DNA from 4 places in the Desulfosporosinus sp. BICA1-9 genome. Region 4 is predicted to be linked to each of the others. Evidence: riboswitches for the same ligand, from Rfam matches in the RefSeq annotation. Region 4 holds a riboswitch; each other region holds the start of a gene.

Region 1 (3,207 bases), on a different contig from region 4:
GGAATGGGATTTGATCATCATGGACGAGATTATGGCCGCTGTGAATTACGGGTTCCTGCCTCTGGAGGAAGTAATCGAGCTTGTTAAGATCAAGCCACTAAAATTGGAACTCGTTCTGACAGGGAGGGATGCCCCATTAAAGCTGATCGAGTTAGCGGATTATGTCTCGGAAATAACTGCCCGTAAACATCCCATGGAAAAGGGCATATTGGCGCGAGTGGGAATAGAGTATTAACCATGTATTGCTTTTGTAATATGTTTAATTTAACAATTTAATAGAAGAGCAAGCGATTTTTCTTAGCCCAGAAATCGTGAATGCGTTGTAGAAGGAGTGGAATCAGGAAACATGGATAAGGTTCTAGCCGACTTAGGCGATTATCATTCTACAGCTGAGATTCACCAGCACGCCAATTTAGAGCTGATTTTCACGACAGAAACCTTACTTAATTATGCTCAGTGGTATGAAAATAAAGGAAAAACGAGTGATGGAGAAGGCTTCACCCACGGCGAAATGGTCAGCAGCCTTTACCACACTCGTTGCGAGATCCAGCTGAAAGCCCGGAAAGGGATTCAACAGGTCCATATCCAGTTTGACATAACTGTGCATAGATTTGCAAGGCTTTTTGATGAATTTTACCCGGATGAAATCCGTATATTTTGGGGTAAAGGTTATCCAATTTTCCAAGGCCTAGCATTAAGTGCATAGGTCCTGTTACAATATAGTTACGCCTAGAGATGGAAAAATATTGCGTCAAACTTGGGTATAAAATAATATCTTCATGGTTGACATATTAGGTTAATATACGATAACATGATAGCAATTGAATATTGGAAAATAAAGGTGCAAGTACTAAGAGTACAGCTTAAAAGGGAAGCAGGTAAAAGTCCTGCACGGTCCCGCCACTGTAATGGGGAGATGTTTCATACTATAGGCCACTGGTAGATACCGGGAAGGCGTGAAGCATTAATGAACCAAAGTCAGAAGACCTGCCTTTGTTTAATGAACTATAACTCTACGAGCGATAGGGGGGTTCTATAAGTAAGTGTTGTATTCAGGGATATACACAGCCTCTTGGCGCTCAGCGTCGAGGGGCTTTTTAAATTGACTCTACCCTCGGGAAGTACAAGAGGCGCATGAAAGCGGCGACTGCCACATCCATGACCTGGGCTTTTTTGGACCCTATTGTGCAGGCTGGGATTTGAGACAGCTCCTTTTGGACGGATTCGGAGGAGTACCTGGCAAGGTGGAAAGCGGTCCAGCCAAACATTTACGATCGTTTCTTGGGCAAATCGTAAATTCTACCTTTACAACCCAAGGGGAAACTGCCGGAGCACAGGCTTGGTCAAGCTTTGACACTTTTTGTGCGCCGTTTATTAGGAAGGACCAATTGACATTTACTCAAGTCAAACAGTGTTTGCAAGAATTTGTTTTCAACATCAATGTTCCAACCCGGGTTGGATTTCAGTGTCCCTTTTCTAACCTTACATTTGACATCAAGGTGCCTTCCACGTTGAGAGATGAGCAGGTCATTATTGGCGGAACCTATACTGAGGCTAAACATGGAGATTTTCAGGAAGAGCTGGATATGTTCAACTTGGCTTTCTGCGAAGTGATGCTGGAAGGAGATTCTAAGGGAAGAGTGTTTACCTTCCCAATTCCAACCCTAAATATTACTAAAGACTTTGATTGGGAGAGTCCTGTAGCGGATGCCTTTATGAGAATTACTTGTAAGTATGGAATTCCTTATTTCGCGAATTATGTAAACTCTGATCTGTCTCCCGAAGATGCAGTATCTATGTGTTGTAGGTTAAGGCTGGATACCGGCGAACTTAGAAAAAGAGGTGGGGGGTTGTTTGGAAGCAATCCTCTCACAGGATCGATTGGTGTATTCACCATTAACCTACCCAGATTAGCCTATCTGTCCCAGACAAAACAGGAATTTATGGAACGTCTGAAACAAATGGCTGAAATCGGGCGCACGGCCTTGGAAATTAAGCGTAAAATTATTGAGCAGCAGTCCGAAAAGGGACTGTATCCCTATTCATGTTATTATTTGAGACATTCTAAGGAGCGGACTGGGCACTATTGGCACAATCATTTCAGTACGATTGGTATTGTCGGCATGAATGAGGCCTTACTCAATTTCATGGGAAAAGGGATTGAAACGGAAGAAGGTCGCGAGTTTTCGGTGCGTGTCATGAACTATTTGAGGGAGCTGCTGGTTAAATTTCAACAGGAGACAGGAAACGTCTACAATTTAGAGGCGACACCTGCAGAAGGAACCTCCTACCGTCTGGCCATGTTGGATACTAAAAGGTATGACTCAATTATTACTGCTGGCGATGAGGTTCCTTATTATTCAAACTCAACCCAACTTCCGGTAGGTTATACGGATGATATTTTTGAGGTTTTAGAGCTACAGGACGAATTGCAGTCTCTTTACACAGGAGGGACGGTCCAGCACCTCTATCTCGGCGAAGCGGTTGAAGATATTGAGGTTTGCAAGCGGCTCATTCAAAAAATATTTAGCAAACACAAAATCCCCTATATCTCGATTACTCCAACCTTCAGTATCTGCGACTCTCACGGATACATCAGCGGGGAACATTTCAGTTGCCCTGAGTGTGGTGCTGAAACCGAAGTGTGGTCCAGAGTGACAGGATACCTTAGACCGGTCAAGAACTATAATCTTGGCAAGAAAGAAGAGTACACTCAGAGAAAAAAATTCATGATGCCAGAGGTGGTAGCGTGAATATTGCAGGATTTGTGAAGACGTCATTTGTGGATTATCCAGGGAAGATAGCGTCTGTGGTTTTTACCCAGGGCTGCAATTTAAGATGTGGTTATTGTCACAACGTCAGCCTACTAGACACTAACGACACTTCAAACGCTATTCTGCCTGAAGAAATTTTCGAATGGCTTTCTAAAAGAAAAGGAATGATCGATGCAGTGGTTGTAAGCGGAGGAGAACCGACGTTGCAAAAGAATCTTCACGTTTTTATCGAAGAATTGAAAGCAATGAGTTTGCTCGTAAAGCTTGACACAAACGGAACAAATCCAGATAGTTTGAGAGCGTTGATTGATGATAAGCTGCTGGATTTTATCGCCATGGACTTAAAGGCTCCGCTCAGCAAATATGAGCATATTACAGGGACAAGCCAGTTGGAGTTATCGTCAATTCGGGAAAGTATGGAAATCATTAAAAA
Region 2 (3,207 bases), on a different contig from region 4:
CAAGGTTGTTTTTCCCGCTCCTGTGGATCCCATTAAGACGATAAATTTCCCTTTTTTCACGGTCAAGCTGATGTTTTTCAAACTGAGTTCTTGGGCGTTCGGATAACAATAAGAAACATTATTGAGTTCAATAGCATTTTTACCGGGTTTTACGGTTTCCACGGTTTCTAGGGTTCCTACAGCTTCTACGGTTTCCACGGTTTCACCTCATCACCTAAATGAGTCGACTTCCCTTAATTGCTTTGTAGGCTACTGCCGAAATAATAACGTTGAGAGCTGCCCCGACGACGAGAAAAGGCATCAAGCCCATTACCCCTCCCATACCCATCAACGGCAGCATGGCAAAGGATGATACAACTCCATTCAGGATAATTCCAACGATAACAGCCGGAATCAGACCGAGCTTCTCATTTACCCAGCGATAGGCTACAGCCCATAAAGCCATTTGTAAAGCAATATATAAATGGATTGGAATCGTCATCGGGAATCCGACAACGGCTGCCGTCAGCAAATGCCCAAAAGCAATAACAATCGCCCCTGTAAGTCCTCCAAAGGCCAGCGCAGCGAAAAATCCGGGTGCCGAATCCATACCAATAGTTCCAACCGGACTTGGGATCTTAATCAGTGCTCCCACAGCACTTAAGGCAATAAAAATGGCCATAATCGATAGTCTTTTGACATTCCAAGCGGAGAGTTTTATGTCCTGTTGTTCTGTACCTAGATTATTCATAAACAATTCCTCCTTAAATTTAGTATAAATGACCGATTCTTGTTAAAGGCAATAAAGGAAACTCTGATGAAAGGAGATGATCAAACGTACTTGATGATGTAGATGATAGAGATGTTGGAAATGATAGTGGTATTAGTGATGATTGTGATAATAAAGACGAAGAAGAAAATATAACACAGCTAGAAGGTCCAGCCGATTTATCCAAGTCGAGAGGACAAGCAGAATCAACGTCCAATCGGGTGTTTATGGTGGAGGCAATAAGTTCTGCTTCTAATCGTATCCCTCTAGACCCTACAGGAATTATGTCATGAATACTTGAGATCTCTAAGAGAGCCTGAATAGCTTTCACTTGTACAATTTCTGGATCCTCTGGATTGTTGAGCTCAGATCCGACTTTAGGAAACCCTAAACAATAGACGTCATCCCCTCGTTGAGCAGTTCCAATACGCAACTTGTTTTTCTCAGCCACCCCGATCACACTGATTCCGAGCCCAGTTTGCTGGGTCGTCATGTTTTTTTCCGTGCTGATCGCCATGGGTAGAGTTTTTAATCCGGCTGATTCTAGTTCATCGTTCACCCCCCTTAATATTTCATCTCCTGTGGGATACGGCTCATTAGAAATCGCCACAGTCATTAATTCTGGCACTGCCCCTGTGGATAAGACTTCCAGCAAAGCCACCCGTGTCGTTAACCTTCCTGTAATAGTCCATGGAACCTTATATTCATCTAATTCCTTCATACCAATCGCACCACAGGAATCACAGGAAGCCACCAAATATTGTGCATTATTTATCGAAACAACCTCAACATCTCGACCAAGGTATCCCAATGTTTCACCCCCTTTTTCTAAAAAGGTAAATAAAAAAGTTCATAGTCTAATTTTCTTTTCACCACATGATAAGAAAATTGACCATGAACTTTACCTTAATTCATGACTTACTACGTTACTGGCAGGTCTCCTGACTTAGAATCATAGACTCTATGCACCTTCCCGGTTTCCCAGTGGTTAAAGCATAAGTCTCCTCTTTACAGTGGTGGGTCCGTCCGGGATTCTCACCCAGTTCCCTATTCTCCCTTTGAAGGGCACCAGTAACAAACGAGTATTTAGTTATATTTATTTTAATGCAAGATGCGTAATATTACAAGACTAGATTCAAGCTTTTCTTTCGGTTTTTGCTCGACTACTTATTCATTACGGGATCCCGTAATTGTCAAAGTTTTAATAACGCGCTTCTTAGGCTTGGTAATGGCAGATGCTTAGAGAGATACTTTGGTTAATATTTCGAATATACTTAATTAGTCAATTCACTGTATCTACGTAAAACCACTTAAGCTATAGATGAAAAAAGCTGGGTGATCTAATAATCACACCAGCTTTCATCTCTCTGACTAATTATCCATTATTCTTTCTAGAATAGCGTCTAGTACAGGTACTTTCACCTGCTGCCATACAGCTATCTGTTTGAACAGTGAAATCCTGTGATATTGCCTTTAGCGCCGTCTCAAACCACTTGTCACACCCTGCTTGACATTGTCCCGGTGCTCCGTAATCCTTGTAAGAACCTACCCACGGACAGCTATCATGGATGAGGAGAACGTCATTTCCTTCTTTGACCGATTTTGCACTTTCGCCCATGACAAGACTAGCTCGCACAAAGGCATTGACTATTTGTTCTAGGTCCGCAGTATCTCGTCCTCGCTTGAGATAACTTTCCGCAGTTCCCTCTCCAACTGATTCCCAAAAGCGATCTACTAAGGCGACGGTTTCCTCTGCTCCAAATTTTTCCTCCAGAACCATTCTCCAGCGATGGAAAAAATCATGGGAAATGAAAATCATGGAACGCCAATCTCTTTCCAGCTTCTTGATAACATCAGCATTTATTTCTGACAAGCTTACTCCTCCTTAGGCGATTTAAGGTTTAATGCCTCTTTCGGCATAAAACAATTCCAAAGCTGCCTGATATTCCGCAATTTCTTGCTCAGAAACTACCTGACCACACTCATAGCAACTATTCGTTAAACGGTCATACCAACGGCAACTACACTCACTACAGCCGAGTTCCGGGGCCCCACTTGGATTTAAAAAAATCATTTCTACCACTGCTCCTTCAAGCCTACTCAAAACTCTCCCCAACAGTTTCAAGGTTAACGACAAGCCCCCAGAATTGGAATCCCTAAAACCTCTACTAACTCTTCATAGCCTAAGTTTAGTAGTTCATTCTTGTTTTTCATTACATAATAGAGGATACTGCCCTGGCGAATCTGTTCTCTCATTTCATGAAAGGGATTATCCTCTGCTTTACTCTGCAGGGACTCTAGGGCTGCATCATCGGCTATCATCAATAGGTCTACACTGGCATTCTGAAAACCTGTAAAGGATTGGTAATCAACTACCATTTTATCGGCTTGCCTTCGCCAGATCAACATGGTTCCAACGGGGGATTCAAACTCTTTTTTGGGCAATATCCCTAAGCTGG
Region 3 (3,207 bases), on a different contig from region 4:
AGAAAGGTTTTTCACTCGAGTGGAAATCCGTAAGCCTTTCTTGATCTAAGGCTAACGTTTTCTGGGCCTCTAGATTCTGCTCCCGCCGCGCTCGACTCATTTGCAGGTCCCAAGTTTCAGCGCCTGGGTAACCTTTGGCTAGATCCGCTACATGAGCAGCAATACGGGAAGCCACTACTCCCCGATAGACATCCTGCGCATTGGGATACCCTATATGTTCGGCAGGTGTGACGTAGCAGAGAATGTCTGCTCCAGCAGCACCAGCCATGGCTCCACCTATAGCAGCGGTAATTTCGTCATATCCGGGAGCTACATCCGTCGATACCGGACCGAAGACAAAATACGGAGCACCTTGACATACTTGTTTTTCTAATTTAACGGTTGTCGCGATTTGATTAGGTGGAGTGTGACCGGGTCCCTTGATCATGATTTGAACCCCCGCTTGTCTGCTACGCTTTACCAGCTCGCCTAGAACGACGAGCTCCTCAGCTTGAGAACGACATAATGAATCAGCACCTGCACCCGGTCGCATAGCATCCGCTAAACTTAAAGTAACTTCATACTTTTGGGCAATTTCCAGGATGCGGTCGAACATAGTATACAAAAAGTTCTCCTTGTTATGATAAAGCATCCAGCCCATCAGTAAGGACCCGCCTCGGCTCACCAGATTTAGCACCCGCTGGTCTTCCTTAGCCGTTTTAAACAATCCGGAGTGAAGGGCACTATGCAAAGCCATAAAATCTACTCCATCGGCAGCTTGGCGTTCCATAACCTTGAAAAAGTCTTCAGGTTCAAGTGCTAAGGCTGAACCCTTAGTACATACAGCCTCAGCAAAGGCCTGATAAACAGGTAGTGTACCTAAAGGTAACGGTACTCTTTTTATAATTGTCCGCCTTGCCTCGTCCATATTGCCGGCTGTACTCAAATCCATGACCGCATTGGTTCCTGCCCTGATTGCCTCATCCACTTTAAATAGTTCATCAGCAAGACTATCCTCGTCTGCAGCTAGGCCAATACTAGCACTAACTTTAGTGCTTAGGCCTAGTCCAAACCCTTGAGGCTTTTGGGGCTTGTGGTGACCGTTATAGGGAATAACAATTCGTCCGGTAGCAACCCGTTCCATAAGGAGTTGGACATTCATGTGTTCGTTTCGGGCTACCAAGGTAAACAACGGGATTTCCTGACCCTTTTGGGCCATTTCCATTAACGTCAAAACAACAATCTCTCCTTTCTATATTTGAATCATTCCCTTGAAAAGAACAATCTGTAGTGAAAAAAATAAAAAAAGTCTCTAATCACAACGTGACTAGAGACTTTTCCATAATCTCATCCACACTACTCTTGGTTCTTCGACAAGGTAGGTTTGGCTTAACTACAAGGCAGGTCTCCTGGCTTACGGATCAACACTTCGAAGCACCTTCCGGGAACTAACCCGTGGTTATTTACTTCTTGCTCCCCGTTTACAGTGGCGGGACCGCGCCGGACTTACACCGACTTCCCTATTCTCCTCATGGTGAGGCACCTGTAGTTATTAAATTTTCTAAGCATAGTATAACTAATAAATGTATCATTGACAAGGCTTTTTAGTCGACAATTCTAGAAATCTCCATTACAAGCTTATCTTATTAATCATTACTCTGATGCTTCTTCTGTTTTATAGATAGAATCTTTGGAAATAATGCTGTACTCCCCGCTGCTTTGCACGATTCTAGAAACATGTCGAATTTGGTGCTTACAATCTGTACAGTAGCCAAAAGCAAAATATTTCTTCGTTTTAGTGACTTCCTTGTCTTTCTCAATAAGTTTGGAACATTGCGGACACGACATAGTCACTTTGTCGAGGAAAGCCTTCAACTCTTTAACTTTTATCTCATTTTCGATTTGGTTCTTTTCCCAGTTTATAATGGCCTTTTCAGAAAAATCAAAGACCTTTTTGAAAATCTCTGAGGTATAGAAGGCATCACTTAATGCATCGTGAAAGGGAACTGTTTTTTCAATCCCTAAGGCTTCCACAGCATTTTCTAGACTTGGTTGCATTGATAGAACCCCATGAGTCATATAGATTTGCTGAATATTAATAAATCTGTTGAAGGATAGTGCTTCAAAGCCGAAAAATTGACAATTATCTCTTAAACCTAAAATATCATCATGTCCCCAAGAGCACAAGATAGCGTCCCTTCCAAGCCATGAACTAAAGCTCCTGATTGCCTGAACGAAAGGGGTTCCTTGGCTAACCTGCCTTGTGCTGATCGTCGTTTTCTTCTTAACATAGGGGTTTATTCTCTTATAGATCACTGGCTTTACGATTAAATTAAACTCGCCAATGGTCTCCAATCGTTCGTTGAGTTTGACTGCTCCAATTTGAATGATTTCACTTTTCAAAGCGGGATTTGCACAATCACCTTCTTTGAATTTAAAAAACATATTGAATTCCAAATCAAAAACTATATAGTTCATTGTTACCTCCTCTATCACTATTTTTATTATAATCCTTCCAAAGAATAAACGCACACATATTAGTTTTTTAGTTTTATAACTTCCTTCTAAAAGTACAAACTTTTGAAGTTTGCTTGTAATACCAGGTTAATTAAAAATTAAATGAACGAAGTCTTTTTTTTGTTTTTCTGCGAATACTTAATCAAGAGGTGATATTATGTGGTTCAATAAAAGTACTGAAGATGTGCTAAAGGAATTAGCTGTAAACTCAACCACCGGGACTTTAATGGACTGGGCATTCGTTTTAGCACTATCCATTATTCCTTTAGTGATCAATGAACTTGTGAAAGCCATGCGCAGAAAATAACCTTGGACTTGGAAGCTTTTACAGCCTTTAATTCCACCGCAGTATTTGAAATTTTTCTTCTCCTGTATATTTACATCTTTTAGACATGAGAATGCTCCCCTTTCTGGTAGTAGGTTTTATTATTTAACCTGTCTACCTAGAGGGGAGCATATCAGTCTTCTTGGGGTATCTCTAATTAATATTATGTCTCATGAATTACCAAAAACTTAATTGTTGATAAGTACTGATCTTTTGGTATTGGTTGAGTAAGCGATCTAATTGCTGACTAACCTCTACAACCTCGTGATCAATGAGATTACGAGTTAGAGCAAATTTATTGAGTCTCTTACGTAGTTCCTCTATTCTTTTCAAAAGTTTCTTTTCCACGCGGATTCCTCCTGAAAATTACATTCCTCAGTAAGATT
Region 4 (3,207 bases):
AGAGGATTTCTTAACGCCCAACTTCATACGGTCAAAGTTTGCGACGACCGCATCCGCATTGAAGCCTTCGCCGTCGTGGAACTGGACACCCTTGCGCAGCTGAAACGTCCATTCCTTACCGTCCTCGGATATTTCCCAGCTTTCGGCAAGACCGGGCACAGGGGATGCCTTGTCGTCCTGTTTGACAAGCGGTTCCCAGACATAGAGAATGCTGCTGCAATAATAACCATCTTTTTCACCGGGGGCAAGGTTACGGTAACCTCCAAGGACAATTTCAGTGTTCCTGTTCACAACTGCAGGAGACTTGGAGGAATCGGCCGCGCTGCCCGTCGGGTTGGATTTGCTGCAACCTGCAATAGACAACACTATTAGGACGGACAAGCAAAGTACCAACACCTGTTTCAGTTTGGTTTTGAAAAAAAAGTTCATGGATATCCTCCTCTTAATATTTTTTAAGTCTTCACTACGTGTACTGAAAACTTTGAAAGCAGTTATTTGTACCAGTAAAGCAACTCCGAGCGAAATTTGTGACGACAACGGTATTTTCCATTTTCAAAGTGGTAATAGCGTTGCAAGATCTCCAGTACCGCCTTTTCATCATAGCGCGCAGCAATGTAAGAAACCGCACGGTTCAGCATCTCATCAAATGTGTCATAAGCATATTCGCGCTCATTGGAAATACTTATGCATTCAGCACAAATTCCAAGTCCGTGAAGTACCTTTTCTAAGTCTCGGCAATCCATCCGTGTGTAGCGCACGGGAAGCCGCAGTTCCTGTTCAAAATCGGAGAGATACGGCTGTTCCGGACTTTCGTTCACGCCGATGATGCAAAGCCTGTCAGCAGTTTCATTAATCTTGCCAAGGCAATGCTCAATTTCGACCATCCGATAAAAACAGTTATAAGCAAAAACCACGTCACATTGCGTAGGGGTACAATCCTCCCATTTGCCATAAAGGGGGGTGATGTTTTGCACATTATTCTCCGACGCTATCCTTTGTACGTATTCCAGTACATCTTTGGAAATATCAATACACGTATACTGCTGGCAAATTGCCGCAAGACGCAGCGAATAATTGCCCCAACCCGGTCCGATTTCCAGGATAGATTTAGCATCCACATTTTGAATCAGCCCGCATACCTCATCAGCAATCTTAACTGAGTACTCATCCGGCTGATAGACGGATTTTTGAGCCAAATATCGTTTCCAGAAATCCTTTTCCGCCTCATCACTGATAGCTCGCTCGCTGTATCCTCCATTTGGCAGGCGCATCGCCTGTCTCCACTGTTCACCATAGTCATTATGCAACCCACTTTTCATATTATTCCTCCATTTTGCAATCATCAGGGAGTCTCAACCGATTGGTCAAGAGGCAAAAAATACTGATCAACATTTGTTCAGCACTAATAATACCTCCTCTATCGCTCGTAGAGTTATTGGCGTGTAGCATTTAGGCAAGTCTCCTAATTAAAAAAATAAAAAAACAACCCCACATCACTAATCATAACGACAGCAATGTATCGGTTGTCTCGGACGGCGCGTTCTCTTCCGCTTTCAAGTCGCATTCGCATTTTGGAAAGCGGATCCCGCTTGAACAAGACTTTGACCCTGCAGGTCATTTTCCCTCGGGAAACCTTTTCTGAACACTTACAATATATAAAAGCCCTTCAAAATAGAAGGGCTGAATTAACAAGTCCCTCCACCCATCCATCGTGAGTAAAGCCTATGAGCAATCAGGTCTCCTGGCTCAGGTTCCTCGTTTAGTGCCTCCTTCCCAAGTCTCCTCAGTGGCTGTGGCACAAACTCCCCGTTACAGTGGCGGGACCGCGCCGGATTTACACCGGCTTCCCTGTTATGATTTCTCGGCTATGAAAAATCGCTTGCTCAGCTATTAAATTGGCAGATTAAATGTACCACAAAGGCAATACCCAGTCAAGTCCCGACCAACGGGTGGTGTTGGGGTCGAGAACGTTTCTAGTTCCCTAAGGCCAGCAATCCTGTCACAACCGCCTCAACTGAATTTTGCAATGACTTTACTGATTAACAAGACGAGCATCCTCCCTTATTAAAGAGCTTGGCATTTCTAAGATGGTACCGGTCAGGTATTTTGTATACCAATGCCGCGGCTCTAGGAAAATCTGCTGCTTACTCCCTGTTTCTACCAATTTACCCTGATGCATCACTGCAACTCGGTCACTTACTGCTTGGACTACCTCTAAATCATGGGAGATAAAAAGCAGGCCTATGGTATGCTTCTGCTGGAGTTTTTTTATCAAACTCAAGATCTGGGCTTGCACGGAAACATCCAGCATAGAAGTGGGTTCATCCGCGACAATAAATTTCGGTTTAAGGGCCAGCGCTCTGGCTATGGCCACACGCTGAGCCTGTCCTCCGCTGAGTTCGTGCGGGTAACGCTCCAGGTGTTCCTCGGCAAGACCCACCTCGTCCAGTAATCCTCTTACCCTTTCCCTTTCCTCCGCCTTGCTTTTTACCAGTCTATAGAGCTGCAGCGGTTCTGCCAAAGATTCCGCTATTTTCAGGCGGGGATGTAAAGACTGCTGAGGCTGCTGGAATACAATCTGCATCTCTCTCCTGAATTTCAAGAGCGCTGCTTGTGACCTGCCCGTTAATTCCTGGCCTTCAAAGCGCACACTTCCGGAGGTCGGCTGGATAAGCATCAGCAGAAGCCTAGCTACCGTGGATTTTCCACACCCGCTTTCTCCCACCAGCCCCAGCGTTTCTCCCTGGCGCAGACAGAAGTTGACCTTATCGACTGCCTTGACTCCGCTTTTATTAAAGATTCCGACGCTATACTCTTTGACAAGATTTTTAACTTCGATCAGCATAAAAACACCTCACATAATGGTTTGCTCCGGTTTCTGCTATTTCCGGATGAAGCGCAGCACAGTTGGGACAGGCCACTCGGCATCTGGGTTGAAACCTGCAGCCTGGGGGCAGCAAGGAAAGGCTGGGACTGAAACCAGGAATAGGCTTAAAGCCTCTCCCCGGCAAAGAATCGAGGAGGGATTGAGTGTAAGGGTGTCTGGGCTTTCCCAATATACCGCAAGCTGAACCCATTTCCACGATTTCTCCGGCATACATAACGGCTATCCGATCTGCCAGTACAGCGGCAACCGAAAAATCATGGGTGATCAACAGCATTGAGGAGCTATTCTCAGCGGCTTGTTCTCCCAGCATAGTCACAACT

What was found. Region 4 has a riboswitch for cobalamin ahead of JL57_RS26550 (class I SAM-dependent methyltransferase). Riboswitches for the same ligand answer to the same signal wherever they lie in the genome.
Region 1: another riboswitch for cobalamin. It lies ahead of JL57_RS16130 (ribonucleoside triphosphate reductase); the one in region 4 lies ahead of JL57_RS26550 (class I SAM-dependent methyltransferase).
Region 2: another riboswitch for cobalamin. It lies ahead of JL57_RS32080 (hypothetical protein); the one in region 4 lies ahead of JL57_RS26550 (class I SAM-dependent methyltransferase).
Region 3: another riboswitch for cobalamin. It lies ahead of thiC (phosphomethylpyrimidine synthase ThiC); the one in region 4 lies ahead of JL57_RS26550 (class I SAM-dependent methyltransferase).

Annotation. Positions count from the first base shown of each region.
Region 1 is NZ_JUEE01000135.1:20,368-23,574, reverse strand. It holds gene JL57_RS16140 (cob(I)yrinic acid a,c-diamide adenosyltransferase) at 1-235, shown strand, start outside; gene JL57_RS16135 (hypothetical protein) at 347-706, shown strand; cobalamin riboswitch at 823-1,010, shown strand; partial or broken gene JL57_RS16130 (ribonucleoside triphosphate reductase) at 1,107-2,753, shown strand; gene JL57_RS16125 (anaerobic ribonucleoside-triphosphate reductase activating protein) at 2,750-3,207, shown strand, end outside.
Region 2 is NZ_JUEE01000258.1:22,040-25,246, forward strand. It holds gene JL57_RS32070 (ABC transporter ATP-binding protein) at 1-198, opposite strand, end outside; gene JL57_RS32075 (ECF transporter S component) at 215-730, opposite strand; gene JL57_RS32080 (hypothetical protein) at 750-1,559, opposite strand; cobalamin riboswitch at 1,662-1,836, opposite strand; gene JL57_RS32085 (L-2-amino-thiazoline-4-carboxylic acid hydrolase) at 2,124-2,621, opposite strand; gene JL57_RS32090 (hypothetical protein) at 2,643-2,852, opposite strand; gene JL57_RS32095 (hypothetical protein) at 2,876-3,207, opposite strand, start outside.
Region 3 is NZ_JUEE01000026.1:8,502-11,708, reverse strand. It holds gene thiC (phosphomethylpyrimidine synthase ThiC) at 1-1,204, opposite strand, end outside; cobalamin riboswitch at 1,361-1,541, opposite strand; gene JL57_RS02925 (3'-5' exonuclease) at 1,633-2,457, opposite strand; gene JL57_RS33355 (hypothetical protein) at 2,654-2,803, shown strand; gene JL57_RS02920 (aspartyl-phosphate phosphatase Spo0E family protein) at 2,999-3,169, opposite strand.
Region 4 is NZ_JUEE01000213.1:42,958-46,164, forward strand. It holds gene JL57_RS26545 (ABC transporter substrate-binding protein) at 1-429, opposite strand, end outside; gene JL57_RS26550 (class I SAM-dependent methyltransferase) at 492-1,319, opposite strand; cobalamin riboswitch at 1,714-1,894, opposite strand; gene JL57_RS26555 (dipeptide/oligopeptide/nickel ABC transporter ATP-binding protein) at 2,033-2,845, opposite strand; gene JL57_RS26560 (ABC transporter ATP-binding protein) at 2,829-3,207, opposite strand, start outside.